2 regions of the Bradyrhizobium sp. MI1.4 genome follow, and region 2 is predicted to be linked to the other one. Evidence: predicted binding sites of a transcription regulator. Region 2 holds the regulator's gene; the other holds the start of a gene.
What was found. The regulator LexA, encoded in region 2, represses DNA repair genes until DNA is damaged. The targets are predictions, from matches to a motif close to TGTTCNNNNTGTGTTCNG.

Region 1: the regulator LexA is predicted to act here: its motif matches at 2,155-2,172, upstream of AC0L23_RS24130 (DUF3072 domain-containing protein).

What each region holds. Positions count from the first base shown of each region.
Region 1 is NZ_JBVVPP010000024.1:74,136-81,700, forward strand. It holds gene AC0L23_RS24100 (HWE histidine kinase domain-containing protein) at 1-555, shown strand, start outside; gene AC0L23_RS24105 (hypothetical protein) at 552-773, opposite strand; gene AC0L23_RS24110 (hypothetical protein) at 912-1,169, shown strand; gene AC0L23_RS24115 (hypothetical protein) at 1,265-1,513, shown strand; gene AC0L23_RS24120 (hypothetical protein) at 1,644-1,853, opposite strand; gene AC0L23_RS24125 (hypothetical protein) at 1,872-2,093, opposite strand; gene AC0L23_RS24130 (DUF3072 domain-containing protein) at 2,209-2,403, shown strand; gene AC0L23_RS24135 (DUF6496 domain-containing protein) at 2,489-2,806, shown strand; gene AC0L23_RS24140 (hypothetical protein) at 2,813-3,187, opposite strand; gene AC0L23_RS24145 (Do family serine endopeptidase) at 3,455-4,993, opposite strand; gene AC0L23_RS24150 (universal stress protein) at 5,203-6,039, shown strand; gene AC0L23_RS24155 (hypothetical protein) at 6,154-6,366, opposite strand; gene rpe (ribulose-phosphate 3-epimerase) at 6,646-7,383, opposite strand; gene cbbX (CbbX protein) at 7,380-7,565, opposite strand, start outside.
Region 2 is NZ_JBVVPP010000027.1:7,072-14,636, forward strand. It holds gene AC0L23_RS25060 (nuclear transport factor 2 family protein) at 5-391, shown strand; gene AC0L23_RS25065 (DUF2171 domain-containing protein) at 476-709, shown strand; gene AC0L23_RS25070 (ComEC/Rec2 family competence protein) at 805-3,084, shown strand; gene AC0L23_RS25075 (hypothetical protein) at 3,223-3,657, opposite strand; gene lexA (transcriptional repressor LexA) at 4,151-4,852, opposite strand; gene AC0L23_RS25085 (molybdopterin molybdotransferase MoeA) at 5,029-6,240, opposite strand; gene AC0L23_RS25090 (hypothetical protein) at 6,479-6,670, opposite strand; gene AC0L23_RS25095 (HAD family hydrolase) at 6,837-7,463, opposite strand; gene AC0L23_RS25100 (alpha-hydroxy acid oxidase) at 7,478-7,565, opposite strand, start outside.

The sequences.
Region 1 (7,565 bases), on a different contig from region 2:
GCCGACGAGGTCAAAGCCTATGTCAGCGCCGTCGAGGGACGCATCAATGCACTGGCGCGCGTGCACACGATCCTGTCGCTATCGAGCTGGCAGGGCGCCGAACTCTCGAAGCTGATCGACGAGGAGCTTGCGCCCTATTCCCTCGGCGGCCAGATCAAATTGGCGGGGTCGGAAGTTCAGTTGCTGCCGGCAACCGCCCAGACGCTGGCGCTGGCGCTGCATGAGCTTTTCACCAACTCGGCGAAATATGGCGCGCTCTCGACGCGGACGGGACGGCTCGCAATCGGCTGGCAGGTCGAGGACGAGCTGCTCACGCTGACCTGGGAGGAATCCGGCGGCCCGCTCGTCATGACGCCGAAATCCCGCGGCTTTGGTACGCGGAGCCTGCTTGCGAGCGTCGAGTCCCAGCTCGGCGGGCAGGCGCGATTCGATTGGCGCGCCGAGGGTCTGCTGTGCCGGCTCGAGGTGCCGTTGGTCCGCAAGACTGCCGCGACGACCGCGCCCGGCAACTTCGAAGCCGCCAGCTCCGCCGAATTGCAGCGCGCTTCCGGCTAACCGGAGGCCGCGCTCTTCCTGCGCTGCGTCGTTTGCGGCTCGCGCGCGACCCGTCCTTCGAGCCAGGCTTCCGTTTGGGCGAGATCGCGCAGAGCCTTGGCATAGCGGCACGCCGCGCTTCGCTCCGCGCCGCGGGGCAGCTTGCGCGCTTTGCGGAGGATGTCCGCAGCGGCGTTACGATAAGCCAGAGAGCGATAGAGAAAGACCACCTTACCCATATCGAATGTTCCCGTGTTGCGCGCTCATTCTCGCCCACCCGGCATGAACGTCGGATGAAGCGGATGATGACAATTCCTTCATGCGGATGGAACCGGCGCGTGTCGCAGGCGTTGCATGCGAGATTGGGATAGAGTTCCATGCGCGCGAAGAAGTCGTCTGACCTGATCTCTCCCAGCGGGCTCGTCAAGCTGATGACGCACGCGATGATGGGCGCAGCCTTAGGACTCGCTTTCAGCCTCTTGCTCGTGCTGTCCAATCCCGGCGTCGCCAATTTGCTGAGTCACGGCGGAAGGCAGGCCGTGGTCGTTTTCGCCCTCACCTTGGTGACGACGTTCGCGATCGGCGCGACACTGACCGGCGTCGTATTCATCCTCGCCGAGGACAAGCAATCTTGAACTATGCGTGCTTTACCGGAATTTCTTCGTTCGGAACTCCTGCGACGAATGGCAGTTTGCTGCCTGCGTCAATTCAACTCAGGGAGTTCCCGCAGATGAAGACCACCAAGCTCGCTCTTGCCGTGATGTTGGCAACCGGCCTCGCCGCCGCACCGTTCGCAGTGCAGGCCAAGTCGCATAAGGCAAAACACGGATCATCGATGTCGACGTCGCAGACCACCACGGGCGCCAACACCAAGTCCTCCAAGGGTGCTGATCCCTCCGGTCAGGGCGGCTCCGGCCCCGGCTCCGACCAGGGCGGCACCATGACGAACAACAAGGCCGGTATGAGCAACACCAAGTAGGCGTTCGGCGAAAACACGAAGGCCCCGCGATCGCGGGGCCTTTTGCTTTGGGATTCGAACAGACTTCTCTCGGGCCGCTTCGTCAACATGCGGTATCGATGAGCCCCGCACCTCGCGTTGCGCGCAGGCTTCAGCTACGATGGCTGCCCAGGATGTCAGGATGAACGCCTGCAGGATCTGACTTCACCAGATGGTCGAGTCGTGCGCGCTTGCGCGCGATCAAGAGCTGGGCCGCGGCGTCGTCGAGCCCCTCGCGTTGCAGCTGCCGGATGGCAGAGCCCAGTTCGAGAATCTCGGCGCGCAGCTTTAGAATCCGGTATGCATCCGGGACTTCCTCCACCGTGCGCTCCCAAGGCTCTCAGCGGCTCGCGATCACGCGCAGAGGACTACCTGATGTCTTCGCGGAACGAAGGCGCATCCTATCGCGGACATTCGGCAGGACATCGCCGCCACCTGCAGCCTTCCATTCGCCGATCAGCAGATTGATTTTCCGGCGCAGATCCATTTGCGCCAGGGCCTTCTCCGTGCAGTCCCGATCGCGCTCGACGAGCTCGCGTACGGCCGCCTCGACATCGGCCATTTCCAGCCTCAAGGCGCTGATTTTACGTCGAATTTCATTAATTCTGTTGTCCATGGCTTGTTAGAACAAAATAAGAACATATAGTCAAGTCACGATTTCAGAAGGGAGAAGCGACATGCAGGTTCAAGGTAAATACGATGCCAAGTCTTTCCTCACCGAGCAGATGACGCGGGCGCAGGGCCTCCGGCTGAAACGGCTGAGCGAAGAGGCGTATCAGCCCGCGCAATACGCGCGGGATCTGTCCTCCAGCGAGGCAGCACGGCGCATTCAGGTGCTGGAAGCGGAGATCGAGCTGGCGGATTCGTTCTAGGCTAGGTCGCCTATCCGGAACGTTGCTTGCACTTTCGGAACCATGCCTGTCCCGGATTGTTTTCCCAGGCCAAGGGAGAACATGCATGGCACGCAAGGCAAAGAAGCGCCGCTACTCGCGCAGCTCCGGCAGCGATGTCGAAGGCGAGATGAAGCGCTACAAGAAGGGGACCGCGAAAAGCGGACCGGGCGGTCGAGGCGGACGCGTGAAGAGCCGCAAGCAGGCAATCGCGATCGGCCTGTCGAAAGCGCGCAAGAAGGGCAAGAAGGTCCCGAAGAAGGCCGCGAAACGAAAGACGTCCAAGAAGACGTCAAAGAAGACATCTCGGAAAACATCCAAGAAGACTTCGAGAAAGAGTTCGAAGAAGACGTCGAAGCGCAAATCCTCCAAACGGTCGCGCTGACCTCAGTCAGATCATGCTGCCCGGCATGAAGCAGCGGATCGAAACGCCGAACGCGGTCTTCACCGGCCACACCATGGTGCGGCCGGCCCGGTTCGGCTCGGTGATCACGGCTTCGTCCGGTACCTCGACCCACTCGCCGTCGAGCCGCACGCGGTAATGTCCATTGTGCGAGTCCCAATCGGGATCGGCGACCGCAAACCCATCCGCATCCGAGCAGCACGGACCGAGATGGCTGCGCAGGCCGTCGAACCACGGCTTGAGAGGTGAGTCCGCGTAGCGGCCGTCGTCGCGCCCGAGAGCGTTTCCACCCCATAGCACAAGTGGCGCTACCAACGGCGCCACAAGCAGCGCACTTCTCAGCGAGAGCTTCAATCGATCCATGTCGGCACCGATCAAATACGAATTGCCGGCCGGCTCAGCGGCGGCAAGTTCGAAGTTCCACGCTTGCAATCGTCGGTGGCTTCATTGCCGCCGAGTCTGTACGAGATCCGCAATTGTGATGAGCGAACACGGCTTTTTCGGACGAAACCGGGTCATCCTCCCTGCCGTTAACGAGAATGTTATCGGCGATGTGCGGAAATCCTGAAGGCGAACAGGAAAGGCGGCCCGAAGGCCGCCTTTTTGGAGTTGCGCCGATCGACGTTCGCCTTATGCGAGCGGCACCGCCACGAACCGGGTCGTCTGCGCGCTTCTGACCTGCAGCAGCACGCTGCGCTTGCCGGACGATTTCGCTTGCGCCAGCTCCGAACGGACATCGCCGATATTGGCGACGGCCTTGCCGCCCACGTTGAGGATGACGTCGCCGGTCTGGATGCCGCGTTGCGCGGCCGGGCCTTGCGGATCGACTTCAGTGACGACGACGCCCTTCTGGCCGGCGCCCTGCACGTCGCCGGCCGGAGCCAGGCTGAGCCCCAGACGCGGCGGCATGCCGGCATCTGGCTGCGACTTGCCCTCGTCGGCTCTAGCCTGCCGCTCGTTCGGCAACTCGCCAAGCGCCAGTGTCACCGTCTTGCTGTCGCCTTTGTGGACGACATTGAGCTTCACGGACGTGCCCGGCGCCAGGGTGGCGATGGTGCGGGCGAGATCGCGGGAATCCTTGATCGCGGTGCCATTGACGGCGGTGATGACGTCGCCCGCCTCGATGCCCGCCTTCGCCGCCGGGCTGCCGTCCTGCGGATTGTCGACGATCGCACCGCGCGCCTCCTTGAGGCCGAGACTGTCGGCGATATCCGACGTCACCGGCTGCACCTGCACGCCGAGCCAGCCGCGTGTGACCGCGCCCTTGTCCTTCAACTGTGCGACGACGAGCTTTGCGGTCGAAGCCGGAATGTCGAAGCCGATGCCGACCGAGCCGCCGGAGGGCGAGAAGATCGCGGTGTTCACGCCGATCACGTTGCCGTTCATGTCGAAGGCCGGCCCGCCGGAATTGCCCTTGTTGATCGGCGCGTCGATCTGGATGAAGTCGTCATAGGGACCATTGCCGATGTCGCGGCCGCTGGCCGAGACGATGCCGGCGGTCACGGTGCCGCCGAGGCCGAAGGGATTGCCGACCGCGACCACCCAGTCGCCGATACGCGGCTTCTGGTCGGAGAATTTGACGAACGGAAAATCCTTCTTGCCCTCGACCTTGATCAGCGCGAGATCCGTCTTCGGATCGGTGCCGACCACTTTCGCGCTGTAGATGGTGCCGTCGTCCATCGTCACTTGCACCGATTCGGCGTGATCGACGACGTGGTTGTTGGTCACGGCATAGCCGTCGGCGGAGATGAAGAAGCCGGAGCCCTCACCCGTGATCATCTGGCGGCGCTGGCGCGGCATGCCCTCCATGCCCCCCGGGCCGCGGAAGCCGAATTGCCGCGAGAACTGGTCGAACGGCGTCGCCTCGTCCGAATCCATCCGGTTCTGTTGCAGCATCGCGCTCTTATCATTGTCCTGGTCGATCCTGACCCGCACCGAAATGACGGCGGGTTTGACCTTGCTGACGAGGTCGCCGAAGCCCGGCGGTGTCGCGGCGGTCTCCGCGGCCTGGGCGGGCGCAATGAAGGAGGTCGCGCTGAACGGCGAAGAGCCGGGAGCAGTCGCCAGCACGGCCACGCCAAGCGCGGCCACGGTGCCGAGCAGCGCGAGCCGGCGCGGCCTCAGGACCTTGCGGGACGTTGTGGTGTCGGAATTGACGTGATCGCTCATGTCGATATGTCCATGTTGGGTAAGTCGCCTTGCACCCAACATGGTGGTCGCCACCTTACAGCGTCCCGTCCACGCGATTAAATCTTGGCAAAGTAGCCGGGCCGGCGATACGGCCAAAGGTCAAGGCTGCACGTTTGATGCAGCTCAACGCGGGCCATGCGCACCGTGGAAGACTGCGGCCACCGGATGATGTCCATCGGAGGCACGTCATGTACAAAGACATTCTCGTCCACATCCCCACCGAGCGGCCGATCCGCCCGGTGATCGACGGCTCGATCTCGCTCGCAGCGGGCCTCAACGCCCATCTCGATGCAGTTGCGGTTGGCTATGTGGCAACCAGTGCGGCCTATATCATGGAGGGCGGCGCTGCGGTGGCGGCGGTGTTCGAGATGGAGCGCGAGAGTGCAGTGGAGCGGGCCGAGGCGGCGCTCGCGGTATTCAAGAGCAAAGCGATGAACGCCGGCATTTCCTACACATGCCACCCACTCGGGGCGATGCCGGGGGATGCGGTCGGCTTGCTCGGCGAGATGGCGCGGCTGCACGATCTCAGCATCGTGCTCCAGCCGGATCCGGCGCAAGGCTCACTCGACAACGATGTGCCCGGCGAGATCCTGTTCCAGGCGGGTGGCCCGGTGCTTTTCCTGCCCTACACCTTCCATGGAGCGTTCAAGGCGAAACGGATCGGCATCTGCTGGGATGGCAGCCGCCTCGCCGCGCGCGCTATGCGCGACGCCTCACCATTCCTGGCCCGCGCCGAGGAGATCGTGATCATTGCGATCAACGAAACAGATATGGTTCCCGAGGAAGTCTCGACGCGCAATCTGGCAAGGCATCTCGGCCGGCGCGGACTGTCGACCCGCACGGTCAACCTGTCGGCGGCGCGCTCTGACATTCAGCCGACCATGCTGTCGCTGGCAGCCGATGAGAACCTGGATCTTCTGATCATGGGCGGCTACGGCCATTCGCGTTTGCAAGAACGGTTCCTCGGCGGCGTCACCCGCGCCATGCTGGAAGCCATGACCGTCCTGACGCTGATGTCGCATTAATCGAGGGCTTATCCAGGTCGGGCCGGTCACAAGCCTTGTCGTTCGGGCTGACAACCGCGTCTTGAGCGGTGCCGGCGTCGGCAAGTTCAGGTCATATTCGAACAAGTTGGACCGTCACGCCGCGGCGGGTCTCTCCCACGCCGTGGCCTCGACGCCGTCCTCGTCTTGTTGCGCATTGCACGCGTCGAAATGCGCCTTGAGTTCGACTTCGGCGAGATGTTCGAAATGTTCGGCCTGGCCGAGCAGTTCCCAGCTCTGGAGCGGCCGGTAGGCGACCTGCTGACGACAGAGGGACGCTAGCGCGCGGTAGCGACGTACGTTGTCCATGAGACCCTCCCTCGCATTCACAGAGCTTATTGCCCTTATTTGCGTCAGGGCGATGGCGGTTGTGCAAAAGATTTGCTGCGCCCGCCGCGCGCTTGACTCGCTTGTTTCTAGGCAAACGCGTATCGAGGCGAAAGTTCCAATCAGCGCGGACTCAACGCTTCGGACCTTACCGCAGGCCAAGGCTAGGGTTGTGGGTCATCCTCGTATATCTGCAGTGCAAAGGGGCACGCCCTGGCACACCCCATTACGGTGCCGGCTCGCCCGCCTGTATCCGGCAGTCTACCGGATGAGCGCGGGCTCACCGGCACGCATTGTCTGCGCCGAACTATGTTGCAGCATCGGAACCCTGCCGGCTTCCGCAGCGGCGCGGATGGCCGCGATGTTGCCGGCATAGTCCGCGCTGCTCTTGCCGCGAAACACGGCGGAGCCCGCTACAAGCGTATCGGCGCCCGCAGCGGCCACGGCGGCGGCATTGTCGCGCGTGATGCCACCGTCAACCTCGAGTCGGATCGGCCGGTCGCCTATCATGCTTCGAATACGCCCGATCTTCTCGAGTTGGGATTCGAGGAAGGACTGGCCGCCAAAGCCCGGATTGACCGTCATCACCAGGACGAGGTCGAGGCGATCGAGCACATATTCGATCGTGCTTTCGGGAGTCGCGGGACACAGGCTGACGCCGGCTTTCTTGCCGAGCGCGCGGATGGCCTGGAGCGAGCGATCGAGGTGCGGACCGGCTTCGGCATGCACCGTGATGACATCCGCGCCGGCCTTCGCGAACGCTTCGAGATAGGGATCGGCGGGCGCGATCATGAGATGCACGTCGAACATTTTCTTCGTCAGCGGCCGGATCGCCCTGATGACGTCCGCGCCATAACTGATGTTCGGGACGAAATGCCCGTCCATGACGTCGCAGTGAATCCAGTCGGCACCCGCCGCATCGATCGCCACGATCTCCTCGCCGAGGCGGGCGAAATTCGCAGCCAGGATTGACGGCGCGATGAGGATTTCTCTCGTCATGGCTTCGCACTCCCCTGCGCGTCCGCACCGCCGCTGAAGACGCGGCTCGCCAGGACGTCCATGGGATCGATCGTTTCGAGGTCGGCGATATCGAGCATGCGGTCGAGATCGGACACCAGCCGATCGGCCTGCCGCAGGCGGATGCGGTCGACGGCGTTGCGGATCGAGCGCGCATTGGAGAA
Region 2 (7,565 bases):
CACAATGAGCAACGAAGCCGACGCTATCGTTTCCGGCATCATCGCGAAATGGCGCGCCGGCTTCGCCACGCTCGATGCGGCCGCGCTCTCATCGCTCTATGCGAGGAATGCCTTCTTCTTCGGCTCCAACCCAAAGCTCTACCGGGGCAGGGCCGGCGTCGCAGACTATTTCAACGGCCTGCCGCGCTGGCGCAAGCCGAGCGCGGTGTTTTCCGAGGTGACGGCGGCGCAGGCAGGTCCTGATCTGATCAATATGGCCGCGACCATCTCGTTCGATCTCGCCGGCGAACGCCCCGATTTCTCGGTCAAGATGAGCTGGGTCATCATGCGCGAGGACGGCGAGTGGAAGATCGTCAATCACCATGCTTCGTCGCAGGCGCCGCTGATCTGACGAGCGGGCACACGGCTTCGTCATTCTCGTGAGAGAACGAACGTGCTCCCCGCGCGTTGGGGTGGGTCCAACAAGGAACCCACCATGCAGAACATCGCAGAGCATATGGAAGTGATCGGCGCCGACGGCGTCCACATCGGCACCGTCGACAAGGTCGAAGGCAATCGCATCAAGCTGACCAAGAAGGACAGCGGCGAGGGCAGCCACAAGGGCCATCATCACTTCATCGACAAGGGCCTCGTCGCCGATATCGAGGGCAACAAGGTCAGGCTGTCGGCCAAGGCGGATGTGGCCGTGACGATGGAAGAGGAAAAGTAGCGGCCGCGCCCCTTCGTTCCTGATCCGTACCGCTATCCGCCCACCTGCACGTTCCGGTAGCTTCTGGCTTCGTTGCGTATCATCGAGTGCAGGGAATGGCGGAGCCGGGCCGGTCGGTACGATCGCAGGGGATCGCGGGGACGTGGCCCGCGGGCCGCGCCGCGTCCGCGGGCGGCCTCGCGCCTGCAGGCCTCGACCTCTGGACATCGCTGGCCGAGACCCTCCGCGCCTGGCTGCGCGCCGAGGCGGGCGCCGGGCGGCTGTTGCCGTGGGTGCCCGTCGCGTTTGGCTGCGGCATCGCGCTTTATTTCTCTGCCGATCATGAGCCGGTGCTGTGGGTCGTTGCCACGACCGCCATCGCGCTCCTGCTTGGCGCGGCTCTGTTGCGGCGGAGCCGGCTGTTCGCCCCGGCCATCATGATCGCGGCGGTCGCGGCCGGCTTTGCCGTCGCAACCTGGAAGACGGCGCGCATCGCCCACCCGGTGCTGGCAAGGGCGCTCTATTCGGTGTCGTTGTCGGGCTTCGTCGAGGCTCGCGACATCCGCGAGCGTACCGATCGTTTCGTGCTGCGCGTCACGGCGATGGAGGCGCAGCGCAGCGACGTCAGGCTCGAGCGCGTGCGCCTGTCGGTCCGCAAGGGCACCGCGCCGGAGGTCGGTAGCTTCGTTCAGCTGAAGGCACGGCTGATGCCGCCACTCGCGCCGGTGCGGCCCGGCAGCTACGACTTTTCGCGTGACATGTTCTTCCAGGGCATCGGCGCCTCCGGCTTCGCGATGGGCGCCATCACGGTGGCGTCGCCGCCTGAGACCGGCGGCTTACGGCTGCGTTACGCGGCCTTCATGCAAGGCCTGCGCGATGCGATCGATGCCCGCATCCGGGCGACGCTCGACGGCGACAATCGGGCGATCGCGACCGCGCTGCTCACCGGGCGGCGCGATGCGATCACCACGCCCGTCAACGATGCGATGTTCATCTCCGGCCTCGGCCACGTGCTCTCGATCTCCGGTTATCACATGGCCGTCGTTGCCGGCGTCGTGTTCTTCGCGGTGCGCGCGCTGCTCGCTCTGATCCCCGGATTGGCGGCCGGCTTCGCCATCAAGAAATGGTCGGCCGCCGCCGCGCTGGTCGCCGCTGCGTTCTACCTGCTGCTGTCGGGCGCGGAGGTCGCCACGCAAAGGTCGTTCTTCATGACGGCGGTGGTGCTGATCGCGGTGATGGTCGATCGCCGCGCCATCACCTTCCGCACGCTTGCTGTGGCTGCGCTGATCGTGCTGGCGGTCGCGCCGGAAGCGCTGGTGCATCCGAGTTTTCAGATGTCGTTTGCGGCAACGCTCGGCTTGGTCGCACTGGTGCAGATCGGCATGCCCAATTTGTTTGCCTCGCCGGACAATTCGGCGACTGCGCGCATTGCGATGTGGGGTGGGCGCGAGATTGCGATGCTGTTCATGGCTTCGCTGATTGCGGGACTTGCGACGACGCCCTATGCCGCCTTTCATTTCCACCGTGTCACGCCGTTCGGCGTGCTCGCCAATCTCGGCGCGATGCCGGTGGTCTCTGCGCTGGTGATGCCGGCGGGGCTGTTGGGGCTGCTTGCTGCGCCGTTCGGGCTGGACAGCGTGTTCTGGTGGCTGATGGGGATTGGCATCGAGTGGATGGTCGCGGTCTCGCGCTGGGTCGCGGCCTTGCCGGGCGCGGTGGGCCGCATCCCGGCGTTCGGGATCGCGCCGCTGATCGCGGCGAGCCTGGGAATCATTGTGCTCGGCTTGTTGCGCACGCCGCTGCGCTGGTCCGGCGCCCTGGTGCTGCTGGCAGCGATCCTCTGGGGACTGTCGGCGCGGCAGCCCGACATTCTGATTGCCGGGGATGGCGCCAGCGTCGCGGTGCGGGGCAGGGACGGATATCTGCACCTGATCAGGACGAACAAGGACAGCTTTCTGCTCAAGGAATGGCTCGCTGCCGACGCCGATCCGCGCGATGCGGGCAGAGCCTCGCTTGCCGATGGCGTGTCCTGCGACGAATCCGGCTGCGTGACGCCACTGGCCGACGGGAGGCTGGTCGCGCTGGCACTGCGCGTCGACGCTCTCGCGGACGATTGCAGTCGGGCCGCGCTGGTGGTGACGACTCGTCCCGCACCGCCTGATTGCGCGGCGATGGTGGTCGATCGGCAGCGGCTCGCCAGCCAGAGCGCGCTGGCGCTGACGCAGCGTGGTGACGGTTTTGTGGTTCAGGCAGTGAGGGCGAGAGGCACGAGCCGCCCCTGGTTGCCGGCCGGCGCCGGCGAGGGTGATTTCGACGGCAGCCTCGCGCCAAAGTCGACCGCGCCTCGCATCAAGGACGCAACGCCGGCGGACACCGACCTGCAAGCCGACGATTGATCTGATGGTGCGGAGCAACGCAGTGGTTCGGTGCGTCCGTTCGGATTAGCGGGGTGCAAACCACACCATCTCGCCGGCCACGGCCGGCGATGGCGATTTAATCCTGACCTCCGACTTCGTAGCCGGAGGGCGGCTCTGTCAGCCGATCGGCAGGTGCGTGACGGTCGGCTGCCTGTCGGCGGTGATCTGCGCCTTGTGCTCGCGCTCGGTGACCGACTGAGTCACCGGCAGTTGCAGCACCGTCGCGCGCTGGCCTTCGACGAGCTGCGTCACCAGCACGTATTTGCCGTCGGGGAATTCGATCGCATCATGATGGCGGTCGGGAACGTGCGGATCGATCTTGCCGAACTTGCCCACGCGGGAATTGATGGTGCGCGTCCAGATCCAGCGATTGTCGTAGCGGACGTCGTCGGCGAAGGCGAGCTCCGTCCCCGGCAGCAGGCAGACGGCAACAGACGGATCGGCTGCAGAGGCGAAGCCGCGCGTCGAGGTGCCGCGGAAGCTTGTCGTGACGATCGTCTCGCCGACTTCGGCGGGGCGCGACGCGACGGCATGTAGGCTGTAGTCACACATCGGGTGCTCCTCATGCTGGGATAGCAACCCGCGTCTCTTATCGAGGCGCAGGCCTCTATCAGAGTGGAAGCACGAACGCTCTGCTTGGTTGTGGGCAAATCTGCGGCTGGCTTCCGCAAGCCGCGATCACATTATCTTTCCCGAATTCAATAGGAACAAAGCTCGCCGCGATGCATTCGGGAGGCGCGTACGCGAACATTGCCAACTTGGCTGCAACGGCCGAACTTGACCGCTGGTCGCTGTTTCCTCGAACAACCGAGCCGCGAAGCGGTGCTGCTTGAAGCGGTGCTGCTTCGTCGGCGTGGCGAGGAGCCAGCGTTGGAGGAGGGGCCGGATAGTCTGTGCAGAACCAGAAAGGCTATCCAGCCGGAGCGGACGATGATCCGCTCCAATCTCTGACCGGCGATGTCGATCGGAAGCGCGCGAGGCGCCAAGCACCTCCGGCATGAAGTGCTTCCGATATGAAGTACTGCCGATAGAAAGACTCCCGGTATCAGTACTTCCGGTAAAGCCCGATCAGCTTGCCCTGAATCTTCACCCGGTTGGGCGGCAGGATGCGGACCTCATAGGCCGCGTTGGCGGGCTCGAGCGCGATCGAGGCGCCGCGACGGCGGAAGCGCTTCAGTGTCGCTTCCTCGTCGTCGATCAGCGCCACCACGATGTCGCCGGTATCGGCGCTCTCGTTGCGCTGGATCAGGGCCATGTCGCCGTCGAGAATGCCGGCTTCGACCATCGAGTCGCCGCGCACTTCCAGCGCGTAATGCTCGCCCGAGCCGAGCATGTCAGGCGGTACGCTGATAGTATGGCTGCGGGTCTGCAACGCCTCGATCGGCGTGCCGGCCGCGATGCGGCCCATCACCGGCACCGCGACGGGACGTTCGCCCTCGTCAGCGGGCAGGCTCGCGCTCGCACGCACCTTGCCGAGATTGCCCTCGATGACGCTCGGCGTGAAGCCGCGGCGGCTGCCAGCGGCTGCCTGGAGCTCCGGCAGCTTGATGACTTCAATCGCACGGGCGCGGTTGGGCAGGCGTCGGATGAAGCCACGCTCCTCGAGCGCCGTGATCAGGCGATGGATGCCCGACTTCGAGCGCAGATCGAGCGCATCCTTCATCTCGTCGAAGGAGGGCGGCACGCCGCTTTCCTTCAGACGTTCACTGATGAACCGCAGAAGCTCGTATTGTTTGCGCGTTAACATCTCGACCAAAGTCCCCCGGTTGATGTCGTCCGATTCCGAGACGCTGAATTCGGCCATAAGCCGCTGCATGCTCGAAACAAATCATGAACAGACACTATATGTTCGATACATGTTCCGCAACTGCTTAATTTACCGTGAACAGAGCAAAGTGCGCGGAACGCGCGTTGCGGGGGCGCTCAGACGGGGAGCCGCAACACTTCGCAAGCCGTGCCGGCTTCGGCCTTCGGCGCGAATGGTGCGCGGACGAGAAGTACCTGTGCTGCAGCGAGATTCGCAAGCAGCGAAGAGTCCTGATGATTGACGGGAACAACGACGCGTGTGCCATCGTCACGCTCCTCAAGATGCGCGCGCAGATAGTCCTCGCGCTGGTCGTTGGCGCCGACGTCGCGGCCGAGCACGGCGCGTTCACGGCGATGGTGAATCACTGAACGGCCCGACAGGGCGCGAATCAGCGGCACCATGAACAGGAAAGCGCACACGTAGGACGATACGGGATTGCCCGGCAGGCCGATCACACCCATTGCGCCGAGTCGCCCGTGCATCATCGGCTTGCCTGGCCGCATCGCGATCTTCCAGAACGCCATCGCGATGCCTTCGTCCCGCAGTGCCTGCTGGACCAGATCGTGGTCGCCGACCGATGCGCCGCCGGTCGTGATCAGGACGTCGGCGCCGCTCTCGCGGGCGCGGCGGATGCCGGCGGTGGTGGCCTCGAGCGTGTCGGCGGCAATACCGAGGTCGATGGTCTCGGCGCCCTCGCTGCGGGCGAGCGCGTGCAGGGCGTAGCCGTTGGAATAGACGATCTGGCCGTGGCCGGGCGTGGTGCCCGGCATCACCAGCTCGTCGCCGGTGGCGAGAATCGCGACCTTCGGACGCCTGACAACGGCAAGGTGCGGATGATTCATCCCGGCGGCGAGCGCGAGGTCTCGCTCGGTCAGACGGCTTCCCTTGCGCAGGAGCACGTCGCCCTCGCGGAAATCGACGCCGGCGGGGCGGATGTGCCGGCCGGCGATCGCGGCTTCCTTGATCGTGATGCGCTTGCCGGCGGCGACCGTGTCCTCCTGGATCACGACGGCGTCCGCGCCAAAGGGAACGACGCCGCCGGTGAAGATCCGCACGGCCTCGCCGGCTCCGACCGTCCCCTCGAACGGTCGGCCCGCTGCGACTTCGCCGATGACGGTGAGCTCCGAATCGATCGTCGCGGCATCGGCCGCGCGCACCGCGTAGCCGTCCATCGCCGACATCGCTTGCGGCGGCTGCGTGCGCCGCGCCACGACGTCACGCGCGAGCACGCGATGGTAGGCCTCGTCGAGGGAAATCATTTCTTCCGGCAGCGGCTCTGCACCCGCCAGCACCGCGGCAAGCGCGTCAGAAACCGGCATCAAGGCCACGGCGAAAACTCCTGCTCGGCACGTTCGGGCGAATGTTCCGCACGTCTTCTAGCCGAGCGCAGGCGCAGAGGCAAAAGCGGCTGAGCAGGCACAGTCATCCCGCCCCTTCACATTGTTCCGGAAGGCAGGATCAAGCGCGTCGCGGCATGATCCGAAGGAGGTCACAGATCGGCAGGAGAGTGGTCATGGAAGCGACGAAAATCATGGCAAGGCGAGAACGCGCCATGGCCTGAATCGATCAGCTCCCTGCCTGCCCGGGAGTTACGTCGGGCGCCTTGGATCCCTGATCCTTGTCGGGCAGCGGGTCGGCTTGGGATTTCAGGTCGGCGGCCTTGCTCACAAGCTTGGCGGAAAGGTCCGAATCTGAAGTTGTCCTCGCGAATTCAAGAAGAAGAGAGGCCTGCTTGGTGAGGTAGGTTTTGCCCAGCACGATGATGCATCCGTCCGTAGAAGTCCCAACGGACTCTAAGAGTCCGGAAGGCGGTATTCCGTTCCCGGAACTCTGTATAAAAATGCACAAAGTGATCCGGTTCCTCAATTTTTCAAAATTGGTCCGTCGGGCCGTGCCGTCGTGGGTTTCGCGACAACGGACGTCGTCAAATGCCCAATGCCTTCAATGCGTTCCCGACGTCACGCGGCGAGGTCACATGCACCGTCATCAAGCCGCGCGCGCGCGCTCCCTCGATGTTTTCGGCAAGATCGTCGAAGAACACGATGCGCCCGGCGGGCACGCCGATCGCCGCAACGACGTGGTCGAAGGCCTCCGCATCCGGTTTGCGCAGGCCGATGCTGGACGACAAATACAGCTCGCGGAAATGGCCGAGGAGGTCGGCATATTCCCTCGAGAAATGGTCCACGTGCGGCCGGTTGGTGTTGGAGAAAGCATAGAGCGGCATCTGTTTCGCTGCGCGCGGCAGCAGCTCGGCGATGTCAGGCATTTCGCCGGCGAAAATCGCGTTCCAGCCTTCCAGGAATTGCGCGTCCGAAATGCCGATTCCGAGCGAGGCTCGCAATGAGGCGAAATAGTCCTCATCGCTGATCTTCCCCATCTCGTGCAACCGATAGGCTTCGCTGTCCCGCACATAGCGCGCGACGATGGCTTCGGGCTTGCAGCCGGCATGTCCCGCCCAGCAGGCGATCGCCTTGGAGAAATCGATATCGAGCACGACGCGGCCGAGATCGAACAGGAGCGCATCCGCGCTGCCGGGAGAGAGCGATGTCACCTGCGTCCTTTCACTCAGTATCGATACGGCTCGTGGTCGAACAGCGGAAACGCGCTGAACACACTCGGCGCGTTGGTTGCGGTCGCCTGGTGCAGGCAGGAT